2 regions of the Ligilactobacillus animalis genome follow, and region 2 is predicted to be linked to the other one. Evidence: predicted binding sites of a transcription regulator. Region 2 holds the regulator's gene; the other holds the start of a gene.
The links. Region 2 encodes LexA, which represses DNA repair genes until DNA is damaged. Its sites were predicted from a motif close to CNAACANNTGTTNG; they were not measured.
Positions count from the first base shown of each region.

Region 1 (8,669 bases), 310 kb from region 2:
TTGGGTCGAGGTGATATGCTCTATTTACCAATGGGCCAAAATAAACCATCGCGAGTCCAAGGGGCATATATCTACGATGAAGATGTTCAAAATGTTGTTGATTTCATCAAAGCCCAAGCTGAAGTGACCTATGATCAAGCGCTAGAAGTTTCTGAAAGTGAGCTCAAAGCCCCAGATGGCAATGGGACTGATGAGCTTTTCGATGAAGTCGTGGCCTTTATCACGCAGGAACAAAAATGCAGTACATCGCTGATCCAGCGTCACTTTAGGATCGGTTACAATCGGGCTGCTAATCTCGTAGAAGAACTTGAAAATCGTGGGATGATCGGTCCACAAGCCGGGTCTAAACCACGCCAAGTCTATTTAAAATCGAAAAAAGTCGATAATTGATCGCACTTTTTGCTCGTCTGATCTAGACGAGCTTTTTTAGTGGAAATAAAATTTATTTTTTTAAAGGAAAACCTTGTGATTGAAACTTGTCAATACGGGGCTTTTACCTTATCATAGTTAGAGAGTATATAAACTATTTGACCAAACAACTAGAAATATATCAGTAACATATCGAAGGGGGAACTGTTAGTGCAAAAAGAAATCAATGCGGGGGTCATGTTGAATGTGATCCCTACACAACAGTTCAAGACAACACGAGTCGTGATCTCATTTTTAAAAGAGTTGACAGATAGCAAAGAACTCGTTATGCGAACGCTATTAGCTAATATTTTAGAAACGAGTAGTCAAGCTTATCCGACGCAAAAAGCGGTTGCCTTAGAGCTTTCCAAGATGTATGGAGCAAGTTTTGGTACAACAGTCAGTCGTCGTGGGCAAGTACATATTCTAAATTTTGTTTTGAATTGTGTAAATGATAACTATCTTTTGCATCCCGAAGATTTGTTAGGCCAAGTTTTCTCATTTTTAAAAGAATTGATCTTTGCACCATTAGCTAATGATGGGGCCTTTGATGAAACGACTTTTGAACGGCAAAAGCTTAATTTGACCGCTTATATCGAAGCAGTCAAAGATAATAAGCAGTCCTATGCGGCGTTAGAATTGCAAAAGATCTATTTTGAGGATACGATCCAACAAGCCGCTAACTACGGCACAGTGGAGGATCTAGCTCCAGTTACGGCATCTGAACTCTATGCTTATTATTTGGAAATGCTTCAAAATGATCAGATCCAGATCTTTGTGTCAGGAGATGTCGCGGAAGCCGAAGTTGAGGCTAAGGCGCTCACCTTACCTTTTGGCAAAAGAATGACTGCGCTCGGCAAGCTTGGTTATCAACAGCCAGCACGAGCTGAAGTAGTTGAAGTGGTCGAAAAGCAGACTTTAAATCAAAGTAAGCTAGACTTAGCTTATCGCTTGCCGACCGCTTATCGCACGGACAAACACTATGCTGCGGTAGTTTTCAATGCTTTGTTGGGGGGCTCACCACAGTCTAAATTATTTGCTAATGTACGAGAAAAGGAAAGTCTGGCTTACTATGCAAGTAGTAATTTTGATCCTTTCCGGCAATTGCTCTTGATCCAAACAGGGATCAAGACAAGTGACAAGGAAAAAGCCTACAGCTTGATCAAACAACAAGTTGCTGACTTAGCTGCAGGTAAATTCAGTGAAGCTGAATTAGAAAATATCAAACTAAATTTGATCAACGGTTATGAGAGCCGTTTGGATAATCAAATGACGGCGATCACACGTAGTCAGTTAGATATCTTGAGCCAAGTGCCAGAAACACCAGCGACCTGGATCGAAAAGATCAACCGAGTTTCGGCTCAAGATGTGGTAGAGGTGGCTGATTTAGCTGAGCTTCAAGCCGTATTTTTCTTAGATGGGGGGCATATTTAGTGGAGATCAATAGTTATCCGCAATTTGGCGAGACGCTTTATACTGCTACTTTGGATAATGGGCTGAAAGTCAATTTCTTGCCTCGAGCAGATTTTCATAAGACTTATGGGATCTTGACGACTGACTATGGCTCAGTTGATAACGAATTTGTTCCTTTGGGTGAGACTGAAGTTCGCCGTTTTCCTGACGGGATCGCCCACTTTTTGGAACATAAATTATTCGAAAAAGAAGATCACGATGCCTTTGAACTATTTGGTAGATATGGGGCTGATGCCAATGCCTTTACCAGTTTTACGCGTACGAGTTATCTGTTTCAAACGACACACAATGTTGCTAAGTGTGTGACGACGTTATTGGATTTCGTGCAAGCGCCATATTTTTCGGAAAAAACAGTTGAAAAAGAAAAGGGGATCATTGGTCAAGAGATCAAAATGTATGATGATGACTCCAATTGGCGTTTGTATTTTGGGATCATCGAAAACCTTTATCCTAAAAATTCATTAAGTGTCGATATCGCTGGGACAGTTGATTCGATCAATAAGATCACTGCCCAAGATCTTTATGATTGTTACAAGACTTTTTATCAGCCAAGTAACATGGATCTCTTCTTAGTCGGAAATTTTGAAGTTGAAGCGATGCTCGAGTTGATCAAAGAAAATCAAGCAGCCAAGGAATTTCCAAGTGCTGAGCCGATCAAGCGTGCCGAAGAATTTTTTGATCACGAGGGTAAGGATATCATCCCTTATCGCATGACTGAATTGGAGATCCAGCGCCCTAAAACGATCATTGGGATCAAGGGATTAGATCAAGTCCCAGCTGGTCGGGCAGGCTTGCGGTATAAGCTAGCAGTCGAATTATTATTGTATTTACTTTACAGCGAAACTTCAGATAAATACTTAGAACTTTATGATGCAGGTGTCTTGGATGATAGTTTTGGTTATGATTTTTCTTTAGAACGTGGTTTTCATTTTGCTACGATCTCAGGTGATACCAATAAACCGCAAGAACTATCCAATGCTGTGATCGATATCGCTGAGCACGCGTTAGGGTTTTTAGAAGATAAAGGATCTGCTTTCGAGTTAGCCAAACGTGAGCTGATCGGACGAAACATCCAAGCAATGAATTCATTAGAGAGTATCGCTAATCGTTATGAAGCTGATCTATTTGAAAGTGCGACCTTATTTGATGTTGGAGCGCTTTTAGAACAATTGACTTTAGATGATATCAGAGCTGTTGCCAAACAGTTCTTACGTTCAGAGGCGATCAGTGTTTACCAAATTCTCCCGAAAGAAGATGAAGATCAATGAAATGGGCTTTGCTCTGTGGAGCCTCAGGTGATCTAGGTCACCAAATAGCCAAAGACTTAGCTGCTGATGGCTGGTCGTTATATTTACATTACTATCACAATCAAACGCGTGTGGATGATCTAGTAATAGAACTAGCGAAGAATTATCCCAAGCAAGATTTTTTAGCACTCCAAGCTGATCTTACAGCGCCAGACACGATGCCCCAAGTAGCTTCCCAGATCTTTGGTAGCCTAGATGCATTGATCTTTGCGCAAGGAACGACTGAATATGGTCTATTTAGTCAACAAGAACCGCAAGCTTTTGATCAAATTCTAGCGATGCAATTGCAGAGCCCGTTGCGTTTGATCGCGTCGCTCGAAGCTAAATTAGCTCGCAGTCAAGCGGCACGGATCGTGTTTATCGGTTCGGTCTATGGTGGAGCTGGTAGTGCTTTAGAGGTCGGTTATAGTACGGTAAAAGGGGCGCAAAGTGCTTTTTGCAAAGCTTATAGTAAGGAAGTCGCCTCTTTGGGGATCACAGTCAATACGATCGCACCTGGAGCGATAGATACGCAGATGAATCAGATGTTTTCTGGTAGTGAACGGCAAGCAGTCGAAGAAGAGATCCCAAGTGGTCGCTTTGCTCAGCCAAGTGAGATAAGTTATTTCGTAAAAATATTGTTAGCCCCTAAAGCTAGTTATTTAACGGGTCAGACACTTTATGTGACCGGTGGTTGGCTCGTGTAGACGATAGAATCTAAAAAAGAGACGGAGAAATTAGATAAAATGACAGATATTGGAACAATTTTAAAAGAAGCACGTAAAGAAAAAGGTTTGACACTAGATGACTTGCAACAAACGACCAAGATCCAAAAACGTTATTTGATCGCGATCGAAGACGGTGATTTTGCGGCATTACCAGGTAAATTTTATGTGCGAGCTTTTATCAAGCAATATGCCGAAACTGTGGGGATCGATCCAGAAGAGTTGCTAGTCAAGCTAGATGAAAATAACGCACCAAAGCTAAAAGAAGAAACAGAAGCAACGACACGCACCGAAGCCGTCAAGCGCGAAGAAGAAGAAAAAACTATGTCACCGATCCTGGCAGGTTTGATCCGTTATTTACCAACGATCATCATCGTAGTCATCGTAGTTGCGATCTTAGGGACGATCTACATCTTTGCTTGGGGGGATCGTGACCGTAATAGCAGTACCCAAATCGCGGATAACAGCCAAAGCGTCTCAGTTTCTTCCGAAAGTTCTGCTAAGAGCAGTAGTTCAAAGGAAAAATCTTCAAGTAGTGAAAGTAGTAGTAGCACATCTAAAAAAGAAAGCTCAAGTACAAAAGCTAAGAAAGAATCTAAAAAGGCAACTAAGCAAAAGATCACTAACACTTCAGCTGCGGGTTCAGCTTTCGTATATGATCTAGAAAATGCGCCAGCTACAAATAAGATCGAAATGTCAGTTTCTGATGGCGCAACAGCTTGGAATGCTGTTTCAGCTAATGGAGTTCAAGTATGGCAAGGAACGCTTAGTGCTGATAATGCTACACAAACAATTAAGATCCCTGAAAATACAACAACGATCACGTTGAATTTAGGAAACTCAAAGGCAACCTCGATCAAGATCAACGGTAAGAAATTTGATTTCTTGAAAGAAAACGAGACATTGACTGTACGTACGATCACATTGAACGTCGCACAAACAACGGCACAATAAAAGTAGTATGGCAGAAAAAGGCGGATGCCAAAGCATAAGTAAATCTAAGAAAGGAAACTGTGCGCTTTTCAAAGTATGAAACTTTTCCGCCAACACAGTAGAAAATTATGAATTTACCTAATAAATTGACAGTTTTACGGATCATTTTGATCCCGATCTTCATGTTAGTTCTGCTATTGCCACTTGATTGGGGCGAGGTGGTCTTAGCTGGGACTGTTATCCCGACCACACAATTGCTCGGAGCGCTGATCTTTGCCGTCGCTTCGATCACGGATTTTGCGGATGGTCAGATCGCACGTAAGCAAAAATTAGTTACCAACTTTGGCAAATTTGCTGATCCTTTAGCCGATAAGATGTTAGTAATGACCGCATTTATCATCTTGGTGCAGATGGGAAAAGTCCCAGCATGGGTGGCTGCGATCATTGTTTGCCGTGAATTGGCCGTAACTGGTTTGCGCTTGATCATCGTTGAAAATGATGGTAAAGTCATGGCGGCTGAACTCCCAGGTAAGATCAAAACGATGACACAAATGTTTGCGATCTTGTTCTTGTATTTGAATAATGTTTTCTTTATCAATGCAAATATCATGATCGGCGAGATCTTATTGTATATCTGCTTATTCTTTACAGTATATTCAGGGTTGGATTATTTTTGGAAGAGTAGAAGTATTTTTGCCGATTCTTTTAACGATTAAAAATGATAGACTACTTCAGTTGTGAAGTAGTCTATTTATTTGCATAGAAATCTAAGTGATTTGCGTATCTTTAAAGTGAGGTTAAAATATATCAAACATTAGTTCGCAAAATGCTTGCTTTTTTTGAAAAAAATAAGTATGATATATGGTACAGAGTAATTGAACGTAGATTAGGAAACGTTCTTTGTGAGTAGATGACAAAGAGGAGGAGTAAATTTGGCTGACGAAAGACAAGTTGCTTTAGACAAAGCGCTCAAGAAGATCGAAAAAGATTTCGGTAAAGGTGCCATCATGAAGATGGGTGAAAAGGCTGATACCCAGATCTCAACTGTTCCAAGTGGTTCATTGGCCCTTGATGAAGCTTTGGGAGTAGGTGGTTTCCCACGGGGACGTATCGTAGAGATCTATGGCCCTGAAAGTTCTGGTAAGACAACAGTTGCCTTGCAAGCTGTGGCTGAAGTTCAAAAACAAGGCGGCCTAGCTGCCTATATCGATGCGGAAAATGCGCTTGATCCTGCTTATGCGACAGCTTTGGGCGTTAACATCGATGACTTGTTACTCTCCCAACCTGGTACTGGTGAAGAAGGGCTACAGATCGCAGATGCTTTGGTCTCTTCTGGGGCGGTAGATATCGTGGTCATTGACTCCGTAGCAGCTTTAGTTCCTAAGGCTGAGATCGAAGGTGAGATGGGTGATTCACACGTTGGGTTACAAGCACGTTTGATGTCTCAAGCTTTACGTAAACTTTCAGGTACGATCAACAAGACTAAGACGATCGCTTTGTTTATCAACCAGATCCGTGAAAAAGTCGGAGTGATGTTTGGTAATCCAGAAACGACCCCTGGTGGACGTGCGCTTAAGTTTTATTCGACGATCCGTTTGGAAGTTCGGCGTGCTGAACAGATCAAAGATGGTTCAGATGTTTTAGGTAACCGGACACGGATCAAAGTTGTGAAAAACAAGGTCGCACCACCATTTAGAACGGCAGAAGTCGATATCATGTATGGTGAAGGGATCTCGAAGATGGGTGAATTGATCGACTTAGCAGTTGAAAAAGATATCATCGAAAAGAGCGGGTCATGGTTCTCTTATGGTGGTAGCCATATCGGTCAAGGCCGTGAAAAGACAAAGGCTTACTTGAGTGAACATCCAGAAGTGGCCGACGAGATCACCCAAAAGGTTCGTGATACGCCAACGCTCACACAAAAAGAGAAGAAAGCACTCGAAAAAGAACAAAAAGCTAAGGAAAAAGAAGCGGCTAAAGTTGATAAAAAAGCAACTAACAAGCCGGTCAGTTTGGACTTAGGTAAAGACGACAAATAAACTTTAAAGAGTAGCCGTTTGCTAAGGCTACTCTTTTTTTGCGACACTTTTTAGATAAAAGGTCAAACAGACTGATAATGATTGACATTTACCAACATTAAACATTAAAATATTATTGTGTGTAAATTAGACCTAAGCCGTCGATTTACCACGATAAAATAGATCGCGGAGGTGCAAACTTGAACTATACTGTTATTAGTGCCATCCTCGCAATCGCTGTTTTGACTTTAGTGCTAGGTTTTGCTTTAGGAATCTTTTATCGAAAGCGTAGTTATGAACAATCGCTAGATGCCGCAACTCAAACGGCCAAAGGTATTATTGCTAGTGCCAAAAAAGAGGCTTTACTGGAAGCAAAAGATGAAAGTCATCGCTACCGTAAAGAAGTCGAAGGCGAATTGAAAGAGAGACGCTTTGAAGTTCAGAAACAAGAAAATCGTTTGTTGAAAAGAGAGGAGAACCTTGATCGCAAGGATTCGGTCTTAGACAAACGCGAACAAGCACTCACACAAAAAGAAGATCAGTTGAGTGCTGAGCAACAAAGATTAGATGCAAAGAGCAAAGAAGTCGCTTCGCTTGAACAAAAACAAAAAGATAAGCTGGAAGAAATCGCCGCTTTGACAAAAGACCAAGCTAAGGAGCTTATTCTTAAAGAGACGCGTAACAGTTTGAATTATGAATTAGCTGTGATGATCAAGGAAAGTGAAGCTCAAGCTCAAGCTACAGCTGATAAAAAGGCTAAGAGTTTGATCGCACAGGCTATCCAACGTAGCGCAGCTGATATGGTCTCCGAAACCACCGTCTCAGTCGTTAACTTACCAAATGATGAGATGAAAGGCCGCATCATCGGGCGTGAAGGGCGGAATATTCGCACACTTGAAACTTTGACAGGGATCGATCTGATCATTGATGATACGCCTGAAGCTGTCGTTTTGAGTGGTTTTGATCCGGTAAGACGCGAGATCGCCAAAATGGCCTTAGAGAAATTGATCCAAGATGGTCGGATCCATCCGGCACGCATCGAGGAAATGGTCGAAAAGGCCACTAAGGAAATGGATAGCCGGATCCGCCAGACTGGTGAAGAAGCTATCTTTGATCTTGGGATCCATTCAATGCACCCAGATTTGATCAAGACGGTCGGACGATTGAATTATCGGACAAGTTATGGTCAAAACGTATTGGATCATTCGATCGAAGTTGCTAAGATCACAGGGGTCCTTGCGGCTGAGTTAGGTGAAGACGTTACAATAGCGAAACGCGCAGGTTTACTACACGATATCGGAAAGGCAGTCGATCATGAAGTTGACGGCTCGCACGTTGAGATCGGGGTAGAATTGGCGAAGAAATATAAAGAAAACGATGTTGTTGTCAATACGATCGCATCCCACCACGGTGATGTAGCACCGAAATCAACGATCGCAGTTTTAGTTGCGGCAGCCGATGCTGTTTCAGCCGCACGTCCAGGTGCTCGAAGTGAATCGTTAGAAAACTACATTCACCGTCTTGAAAAATTGGAGAATATCTCTAATGAATTTGAAGGTGTGAAGAAGAGCTATGCGATCCAAGCCGGGCGTGAAGTTCGGATCATCGTTAAACCAAATGAGGTCACCGACCTTGAGGCAACTGTTTTAGCACGTGATATTCGAAATAAGATCGAAGAAGAACTTGAATATCCAGGGCATATCAAAGTTACCGTTATTCGTGAAACACGGGCGGTCGAATATGCTAAGTAATGGTTTTAGCAATTGTATCAAAAAAGCTGTAGTCCGATCAGGGCTACAGCTTTTTTGTTAGGCATGACGTGCTTG
Region 1 is NZ_CP047141.1:1,192,433-1,201,101, reverse strand. It holds gene GSR62_RS05910 (DNA translocase FtsK) at 1-390, shown strand, start outside; gene yfmF (EF-P 5-aminopentanol modification-associated protein YfmF) at 580-1,842, shown strand; gene yfmH (EF-P 5-aminopentanol modification-associated protein YfmH) at 1,842-3,149, shown strand; gene ymfI (elongation factor P 5-aminopentanone reductase) at 3,146-3,874, shown strand; gene GSR62_RS05890 (helix-turn-helix domain-containing protein) at 3,914-4,846, shown strand; gene pgsA (CDP-diacylglycerol--glycerol-3-phosphate 3-phosphatidyltransferase) at 4,954-5,541, shown strand; gene recA (recombinase RecA) at 5,758-6,864, shown strand; gene rny (ribonuclease Y) at 7,044-8,594, shown strand; gene GSR62_RS05870 (deoxynucleoside kinase) at 8,652-8,669, opposite strand, start outside.
Region 1: a site for LexA is predicted at 5,634-5,647, ahead of recA (recombinase RecA). Genes of this name have one in related genera too.

Region 2 (8,669 bases):
TTATCCGCAAGGGAGCTAATAAGTCGTTACTCCAGGGGCAATTTACCATTCCTAAAGCGACGCGCACATATGAGCTTTTAGATGAATTTGGGATCGAATGTGAAGATGACGTTTTGATCTTACAACGCGATATTTATCGCAGTGGTAAAAATGTTTGCCGGATAAATGGTGTTTTGGTTAATTTGGGCACATTACGGCAGGTAGGGCAAACCTTGATCGATATCCACGGACAAAATGAGCATCAAGAATTGATGGATCCTGAGCGCCATTTAGCCCTAGTTGATAATTATCAGCCTGAGATCCTAGCTAAATTGACACAATACCAGGCACTTTATGCCAATTATCGTCGCCTTTCGCAAGCACTGGAGCAACGCGAGAAAAATGCGCATGAGTGGGCTCAAAGACTCGATATGTTACAATTTCAAGTTAATGAGATCAGTGAGGCGCAGTTACACGAGGGCGAAGAAGAAGAGCTCCAAGAACAAAAACGTCAATTAGATAATTATCAAACGATCCATCACGCCTTAGAGATGAGTTATCAAGCACTAAATGGTGAAGAATTAGATGTGATGAGCGTTCTAGGAAATGTCATGAGTGAATTAGAAGATGTGGCTGAGTTCAATTCTGAATTAGCCGCGATCTACGAAAAGGTTTCTGATGCTTTTTATAATCTGCAAGATGCAGCACATGAAGTTTCAGGGCAATTAAGTGATCTGGAGTGGGATGAAGAACTGCTAAATTCAATTGAGGCACGGCTCGAAACGATCCATCAGCTCAAGCGTAAATATGGTGATTCGATCGAAATGATCTTGGCTTATTACGATAAGATAAAACACGAGCTTGAAACGATGCAACAAAGCGATGAAAACTTAGAGCAGCAAGTCGAACAGGTCAAAGAAGCTCACGCCAAGGCAAAAGAATTAGCACTAGAGATCAGCGAGTTACGCAAACAGACTGCTAAACGCCTTGAAAATGAGATACATCAGCAATTAAGTGCGCTTTATATGGATAAAGCTGTTTTTGAAGTACGTTTTTTACCAGAGAACGGGCAATTGACTGAGACTGGGCTTGATCGGGTCGAATTTTACATTCAAACTAACCCCGGAGAAGAAATGGGCGCTTTAGCAAAGATCGCTTCTGGTGGTGAATTGTCGCGGATCATGCTCGCGCTAAAGACGATCTTTGCCCAAAATAAGGGTGTGACGAGTATTATTTTCGATGAGGTCGATACTGGAGTCAGTGGGCGCGTCGCCCAGGCAATCGCAGAAAAGATCAGTCAGATCGCAACTAATTCGCAAGTGTTGTGTATCACGCATTTACCACAGGTCGCAGCTGTGGCAGACCATCACTACTTTATTGCTAAGCATGTAGCTAATGGTCGGACTGAAACTTCGCTGACGATCTTAAACGATAAGGAACGGATCGAAGAATTAGCCCGAATGTTATCGGGTTCTTCGATCACGACTTTGACGCTAGAACATGCAGAAGAATTGCTAAAAATGGCTAAGGCAAGTAAATAGTTCTAAAAGATGCACTTTGAGGCATCTTTTTTTTGAATAAAAAAACTAGAAGTCGGTAAACTCCTAGTTGCTAAAATATTGACTTTAGATCATATCACGGTAGAGCCCAATGACTTTGCCTAAAATTACGACATTATCCAAGATGATCGGATCCATCGTTTCATTTTCAGGTTGTAATCTAAAATATCCGTCTTCTTTGTAGAATCGCTTGCACGTTGCTTCATCGTCTTCGGTCATGGCGATCACGATATCACCATTGTCAGCAGCAGATTGTTTTCTAACGATAACTTGATCACCATCTAAGATCCCAGCATCGATCATGCTTTCACCACGGATGTTCAACATGAACAAATCATTGGCATCGCTTAAATTAGGTGGTAATGGGAAATAATCAGTTGTTTCTTCAACGGTTAAGATCGGCATCCCTGCAGTTACCGTTCCGACAACGGGGATCTCATTTAAGGTCGTTTTGATCCCCAAAGCGTCTAGACCAGCTGGAGTAACTTCCATTGCCCGTGGCTTAGTAGGATCTTTTTTAAGAAAGCCTTTCTTAGTTAAGCGTGCTAAATGACCGTGTACAGTTGAGGTCGAAGAAAGGGAGACTGCTTGGCAGATCTCGCGTACAGTCGGTGGATAACCTTTGCTCTCAACTGTATTGTAGATAAAACGCAAAATGTTTAGCTGTCTTTTTTCGGATGCTTTTGTCATTTTGAACACCTCAATACATTTTTATAGGGTAATTATAACATAGAAAACCAACAGTTACAAACAAGCGTTTGCTTTATCTAGAGAAAGTGACTAAGTTAATGACTTTCTTAAAATTTTGAGATAGAATATAAATGATAGATCATCTTGGAAAAGAGGAATTTAACATGGAAAAAGACGAAAAATTAGAACAAGCGTCAGAAACGACGGAAGCAAAAAAAGGTGCGATCCCCCAAGAACTGATCGATCGCATCAATGAATTATCTAAAAAGAAAAAAGAAGGCACGCTAACAGAAGCTGAAAAAGAAGAACAACAAGAATTGCGTAAGACTTACTTAGCGATGTTTAGAGAAAACTTCCGTAGTCACGTAGAAATGTTACAAGTCTACGATAAAGATGGCAATGAAGTTACGCCAGAAAAGGTCAAAAAGATCCAACGTGAACGTGGTTTGCGTGATAATTAAAGCCGTTTAACGCTTTATTTTTAAGGATAACTTGTGTAGAATAAGTAGTTGAATGAATATAATGAGAAGGGGGTGCTGAAATGTCTACTGGAATTTGGATCGTACTTGTAGTCTTAGCGCTTATCCTTGGCTTTGTTGGTGGTTTCTTTGCTGCTCGTAAGTACATGGAAGACTATTTGAAGAAAAATCCGCCGATCAATGAACAGATGTTGCGGACGATGATGATTCAGATGGGGCAAAAGCCTTCTGAAAAGAAACTTCATCAAATGATGGCTTCAATGAAGCAAAATATGTCTAAAAAGTAATTTAAAACTAAAAATAGGTTGTGACTTGCGAGTCCAACCTATTTTTAGTTATTTTTTTGTTGTAGGATCGATGTAGTGGAAGTTTGGATCGATCGCTTTGTCCAGTTTGGTAAAGGCTTGTTCCATTTCATTGATGATCGTTGCTTGGGTCTCATCGGTCAATTTAGTTTTGCGATCAACGTAGATCGGTTCACCAAAGCGAACAGTTGTCTTTTTACGGCTAAAGAGTGTTTTTAAGGTCAAGGGCCCTTGGTAAACGGCAGGAACGATCGGGACACCAGTCATTTTAGCAATCAAAACGACGCCCCCTTTCATTTCCTGTGAATGTCTAGTCCCAGAAGGAAACATGATCAAAGAAAGATCACTTTTTTTAAGCAACTTGACTGGGGTCTTGATCACAGAGGGACCAGGATTTTTTCGGTCGACTGGAAAAGCGTTGGCATGTTTTAGGATAAACCGCAAAATTGGATTTTTGAAAAGTTCTTCTTTTGCCATGAAGCTGAATTTTTTAGGAGAAGCTGCTAAGGCAAAATACAAGGGATCAAACCAAGTGCGGTGTGGGCCAACCAAAATATAATTTCCTGAAGGTAAGTTTTCTTTGCCTTCAAAGTTTGGTTTACCGTTGATCAGATAAACAAGAAACCTAACTAGGCCTCGAATAAATGAATAAAACATGGTATTTACTGCTATAGACTGTGAGATATTTGAAAGTTCTATAGCCTTCCTTTCTTAGATAGCGCTGCTGCTAGCCGGCTCACAGTTTAACTTTCAAGTGGCTTCAATACTTGGACAGCACTATTTATTTATTATACATTTTTTAGTATGCTAAATTTATCTTAAAATTGCAAGTCACGTTAAAGAGTAAAAGAAGGTGTTTTGATTTGAATAAAATCGAATTGAGAGAAGATGAACGGATCGACCAGTTATACGCTAACGATATCAAAATAATTCAAAGCTCAAAAGTTTTTTCTTTTTCTTTGGATGCAGTGTTACTGGCCCATTTTGCCGAGCCAACAAAAAAAGAAAATGGCAAAGTAGTCGATCTCTGTGCGGGAAATGGAGCAGTTGGTCTATTTTTGACAAACAAAACTAAAGCTTCGATCGTGGCTGTCGAGATCCAACCTAAATTAGCTGAAATGGCTGAACGTAGTGTTAAATTAAATTCTTTAGAAAAACAGCTGACTGTCTTGAATCTTGATCTAAACGATTCGTTGACGCATTTGAAAAAAGATAGCTTTGATACGGTCACATGTAATCCCCCGTACTTTTCGGATCTTCCAACTAGCAAAAAAAATCCTAACCCTTATCTGGCATTGGCCCGCCATGAGATCACGGTGACTTTAGCTCAAACGATCGAAATGAGTAGTGCACTTTTAAAAACTAAAGGTAAAGCTTATTTTGTTCATCGTCCCGATAGACTGTGGGAGATCTTTGAATGCATGCAAAAAAATCGGCTAGCTCCTAAGAAGATCCAACTAGTCTATCCTAAAGCAGGTCGTGAAGCTAATATGGTCTTAGTCGAAGCGATCAAAGATGGACGCAAAGGCGGGTTGCGCTTTATGTCTCCGATCACAGTTTATCAGGCAAATGATGAATATACACCGGAGATGAGGGAAATTTTATATGGAACAGCAGAGTAAACAGTATTTTTTCTATGTTTTACGCTGTGCGGATGCTACTTTTTATACAGGCTTTACGACTGATCTCAAACAGCGTTTAATGACTCACAATAGTGGACAGGGAGCTAAGTATACCCGTGTTCGGCGCCCGGTGAAAATGATCTACCATGAGCAATTTGCGACTAAAAGTTTAGCACTTAAAAAAGAATATGCGTTCAAACAACTAACACGCCAACAAAAGGAAAGCTATTTGCGTGAACATGGAGTAGCTGAGAAATATTTGTTAAGATAGACTTATGTTATAGTAAGAGTTGAAGTGCTAACTTTAGATTTGAAGTTAAAATGTGAGATCATCAAGAAAAGTTAGCTAAAATTCAAGAAAGGAAGGCTGCATTTCTTCATTTGGAGTCACATTTGGTGCAGCAGTTCGTTATGAAGTTTATTGCTTATAATGTACGTCAAGATGAACGTGCTTATTTTGAAAATTGGTCTCAAAAAAATAATATTGAAATAAAATTAGTTGCCGATGAAGTTACGTCCGAAAATTTGAGCTTGTCCAAGGGATATGATGCTGTTATCAGCTTTCAGACTGGGACGTATCCAGCGGATCTTTTTAAGACTTTGGCTGGTTATGGTGTCAAAGATGTTTCGATCAGAAATGTCGGGGTCGATAATCTAGACCTAGCTGAAGCTAAGAAATATGGGATCGCGGTAACTAATGTGCCGGCATATTCGCCTAATGCGATCGCTGAATTTTCAGTAACGATCTTACTACAATTGTTGCGTAATCAAAATATTTTCCGCAAGCGAATGGCTTCCAATGATTATCGCTGGGCTCCCTTTGTTGGTAAAGAGATCAGAGCTTTGACGATCGGGATCGTTGGCACGGGGCGGATCGGTAAAGCTGCGATCGATATCTATAAGGGCTTTGGTGCTAAGATCTTGGCGTTTGATCCCTATCATGATCCTAAATTGGAAAGTGAAGGTATCTATGTTGATACGCTAGAAGATCTAGTGGCTAAAGCCGATGTGTTGACTTTGCATATGCCAGGCTCTGACAAAGATGGACATCTGATCGATGCTAAAATGATCGAAAAAATGAAAGATGGCGCTTATATCATCAATACTGCGCGCGGTTCTTTGATCGATGCTAATGCTTTACTTGCAGCTTTGAAGAGTGGCAAATTAGGTGGTGCTGGTTTAGATACGTATGAATTTGAGACACCGATCTTTAACCACGATTTAAATGAAACGGGTGTTGAAGATGAACTGTTCAAAGAGTTAGTTGCGTTAGATAACGTTGTGATGACGCCACACATTGCCTTTTACACTGAAATAGCTGTTGAAAATATGGTCAATATCTCATTAGATTCGGCTAAATCAGTGATCGAGACTGGAACGGCCCCGACTTTAGTTCAAACAAAATAAGCTTGATTTTTTAACAGAAACGTTTGCAATTGCTCTAGGAGTAGGTTATAATATCGAGAGTGCCTATAAAGGTACAATTCACACCTTATGCGATGGTCAAAAGGGTGCTCATTTGAGTTTTTTGATCGTTGAACATAGGGGAGGATAATAAAAACTATTTTGGAGGTTAATTGTAATGGCTGTTATTTCCATGAAACAATTACTTGAAGCTGGTGTACATTTTGGTCACCAAACACGTCGTTGGAACCCTAAGATGAAGAAGTACATCTTCACAGAACGTAATGGTATCTACATCATCGACTTACAAAAAACTGTTAAGTTGATCGACGATGCTTACGATTTTATGAAAGATGCTGCTGCTAACGATGGTGTTATCTTGTTTGTTGGTACAAAGAAACAAGCACAAGATGCGATCGAAGAAGAAGCAAAACGTGCAGGTCAATACTACGTAAACCATCGTTGGTTAGGTGGTACTTTGACAAACTGGAACACGATCCAAAAACGTATCAAACGTTTGAAAGAGATCAAAGCAATGGAAGAAGATGGCACATTTGAAGTGTTACCTAAGAAAGAAGTTGCTTTGTTGATCAAAGAACGCGATCGTCTTCAAAAATTCCTTGGTGGTATTGAAGATATGCCACGTATCCCTGATGTATTGTTCATCGTGGATCCTCGCAAGGAACGTATCGCTGTTAAGGAAGCACAAAAGCTTAACATTCCTATCGTTGCTATGGTCGACACAAACGCTGATCCAGATGAAATCGATGTTAAGATCCCATCAAACGACGATGCTATCCGTGCCGTACGTTTGATCACATCTAAGATGGCAGATGCGGTCATCGAAGGTCGTCAAGGCGAAGATGATGCACCTGTTTCAGAAGAAACTTTCCAAGCTGCTAACGGCGAAGAAGTTGAATCCATCGAAGAAATCGTTGAAGTTGTTGAAGGCAACAACGATACAGATGCTGAATAGTTAATAAACTTAGGCTGTCTCAGGTTTTAGGTAGGCATTTTGGCCTTAGTCTTGAGATGGCCTTTTTTAAATTTATGGTTTGGATACACCATGGTTTTTATGCCAAAAGTACTCCAAATTAATCACTCTAAGGAGGCCACTAGGCTATGGCAAAAGTTACTGCTGCTCAAGTAAAAGAATTACGCGAAAAAACTGGCGTAGGTATGATGGATGCTAAGAAAGCTTTAGTTGCTGTTGATGGCGACATGGACAAGGCTATTGATTTCTTGCGTGAAAAAGGTATGGCAAAGGCTGCTAAGAAGAGCGACCGTGTTGCTGCTGAAGGTTTAGCTGATGTTGAAGTTGTAGGTAACACAGCTGCAGTTGTTGAAATCAACGCTGAAACAGACTTTGTTGCTCAAAACCAACAATTCAAGGACCTTGTAAAACGTGTTGCAGGTTTGATCGCAGAAAACAAACCAGCTGATTTAGAAGCTGCTTTGGCTATCAAGACTGACAAAGGTACGATCAACGAAGAAATCATCGAAGCTACACAAGTTATCGGTGAAAAGATCACATTGCGTCGCTTTGAATTGGTTGAAAAAGCTGACAACGAAAACTTCGGTGCTTACTTACACATGGGTGGTAAGATCGCTGTTTTAACTGTTGTTGAAGGTGCTGATGAAGTGGCTGCTAAAGACGTTGCAATGCACGTTGCGGCTATCAATCCTAAGTACGTTAACCGCGACCAAGTGCCTGCTAGTGAAGTAGAACACGAAAAAGCAGTTTTAACTGAAGAAGCTAAGAACGAAGGCAAGCCAGAAAACATCATCGAAAAGATGGTTGCAGGTCGCTTGAACAAGTTCTTTGCTGAAGTTGCTTTGGATGACCAAGCATTTGTTAAGGATCCAGACTTGACAGTTGCTAAATTCATGGCTTCTAAGGACGGCAAGGTCAAAGCCTTCGTTCGTTACGAAGTTGGTGAAGGTATCGAAAAGAAAGCTGATAACTTTGTAGAAGAAGTTATGAGCCAAGTTAAATAACATTCGCTTATTTTAACGCTAGAACCCTTGATATATCAAGGGTTCTTTTTTGTGTTGGGAATGAAACTATTCCATATTAGCAAGAATAAGCAATTTTTGTGGTGTTTCTAATTATTAAAGAAAATGAGTAGCAGTACTTGACAGTAGTCGTTTTTCGGAAGAAAATTTAGTTAGTTTTATTTAGTATAATGGGTATTTATGGAAATATTGATAGAAGTGTTCTCTAAAGGGGGACAGAATGATGACTAATTTGATCTATCAGCTGTTAGTTGAAACGAAGACAGGCTTGAAAGTATGTAAATTATGGAACGAGCTTACTAAGTTATTTAATGCTTATCTGAGTTATTGTTCTAAAAATAAAGTCGTAGGTGTGATAAGTTATTTAATAACAATTATTGTTGGCGCGGTAGTACTTAAACTTTGGCTTATTCCGTTCTTGCTCAAGCTCATGCTTATTGGTGCCTATCTTCTGGGAGGATTAGTTTTTGGTGCAGTTTTGTCTGTTATCTTACTATTAAATTTCTTTGCCCAACACTTATGACCTGTCCGGATAAATAATATGTTAAAAAAGTTGAGATAGAACACTATTTTCTGAGAACATAATGATAATCTATGATATATTTAACGCAACAA
Region 2 is NZ_CP047141.1:885,605-894,273, forward strand. It holds gene recN (DNA repair protein RecN) at 1-1,520, shown strand, start outside; gene lexA (transcriptional repressor LexA) at 1,605-2,228, opposite strand; gene GSR62_RS04440 (DUF896 domain-containing protein) at 2,393-2,689, shown strand; gene GSR62_RS04445 (YneF family protein) at 2,770-2,994, shown strand; gene GSR62_RS04450 (lysophospholipid acyltransferase family protein) at 3,043-3,669, opposite strand; gene GSR62_RS04455 (tRNA1(Val) (adenine(37)-N6)-methyltransferase) at 3,876-4,634, shown strand; gene GSR62_RS04460 (GIY-YIG nuclease family protein) at 4,618-4,905, shown strand; gene GSR62_RS04465 (D-2-hydroxyacid dehydrogenase) at 5,046-6,041, shown strand; gene rpsB (30S ribosomal protein S2) at 6,217-7,014, shown strand; gene tsf (translation elongation factor Ts) at 7,161-8,036, shown strand; gene GSR62_RS04480 (hypothetical protein) at 8,278-8,577, shown strand.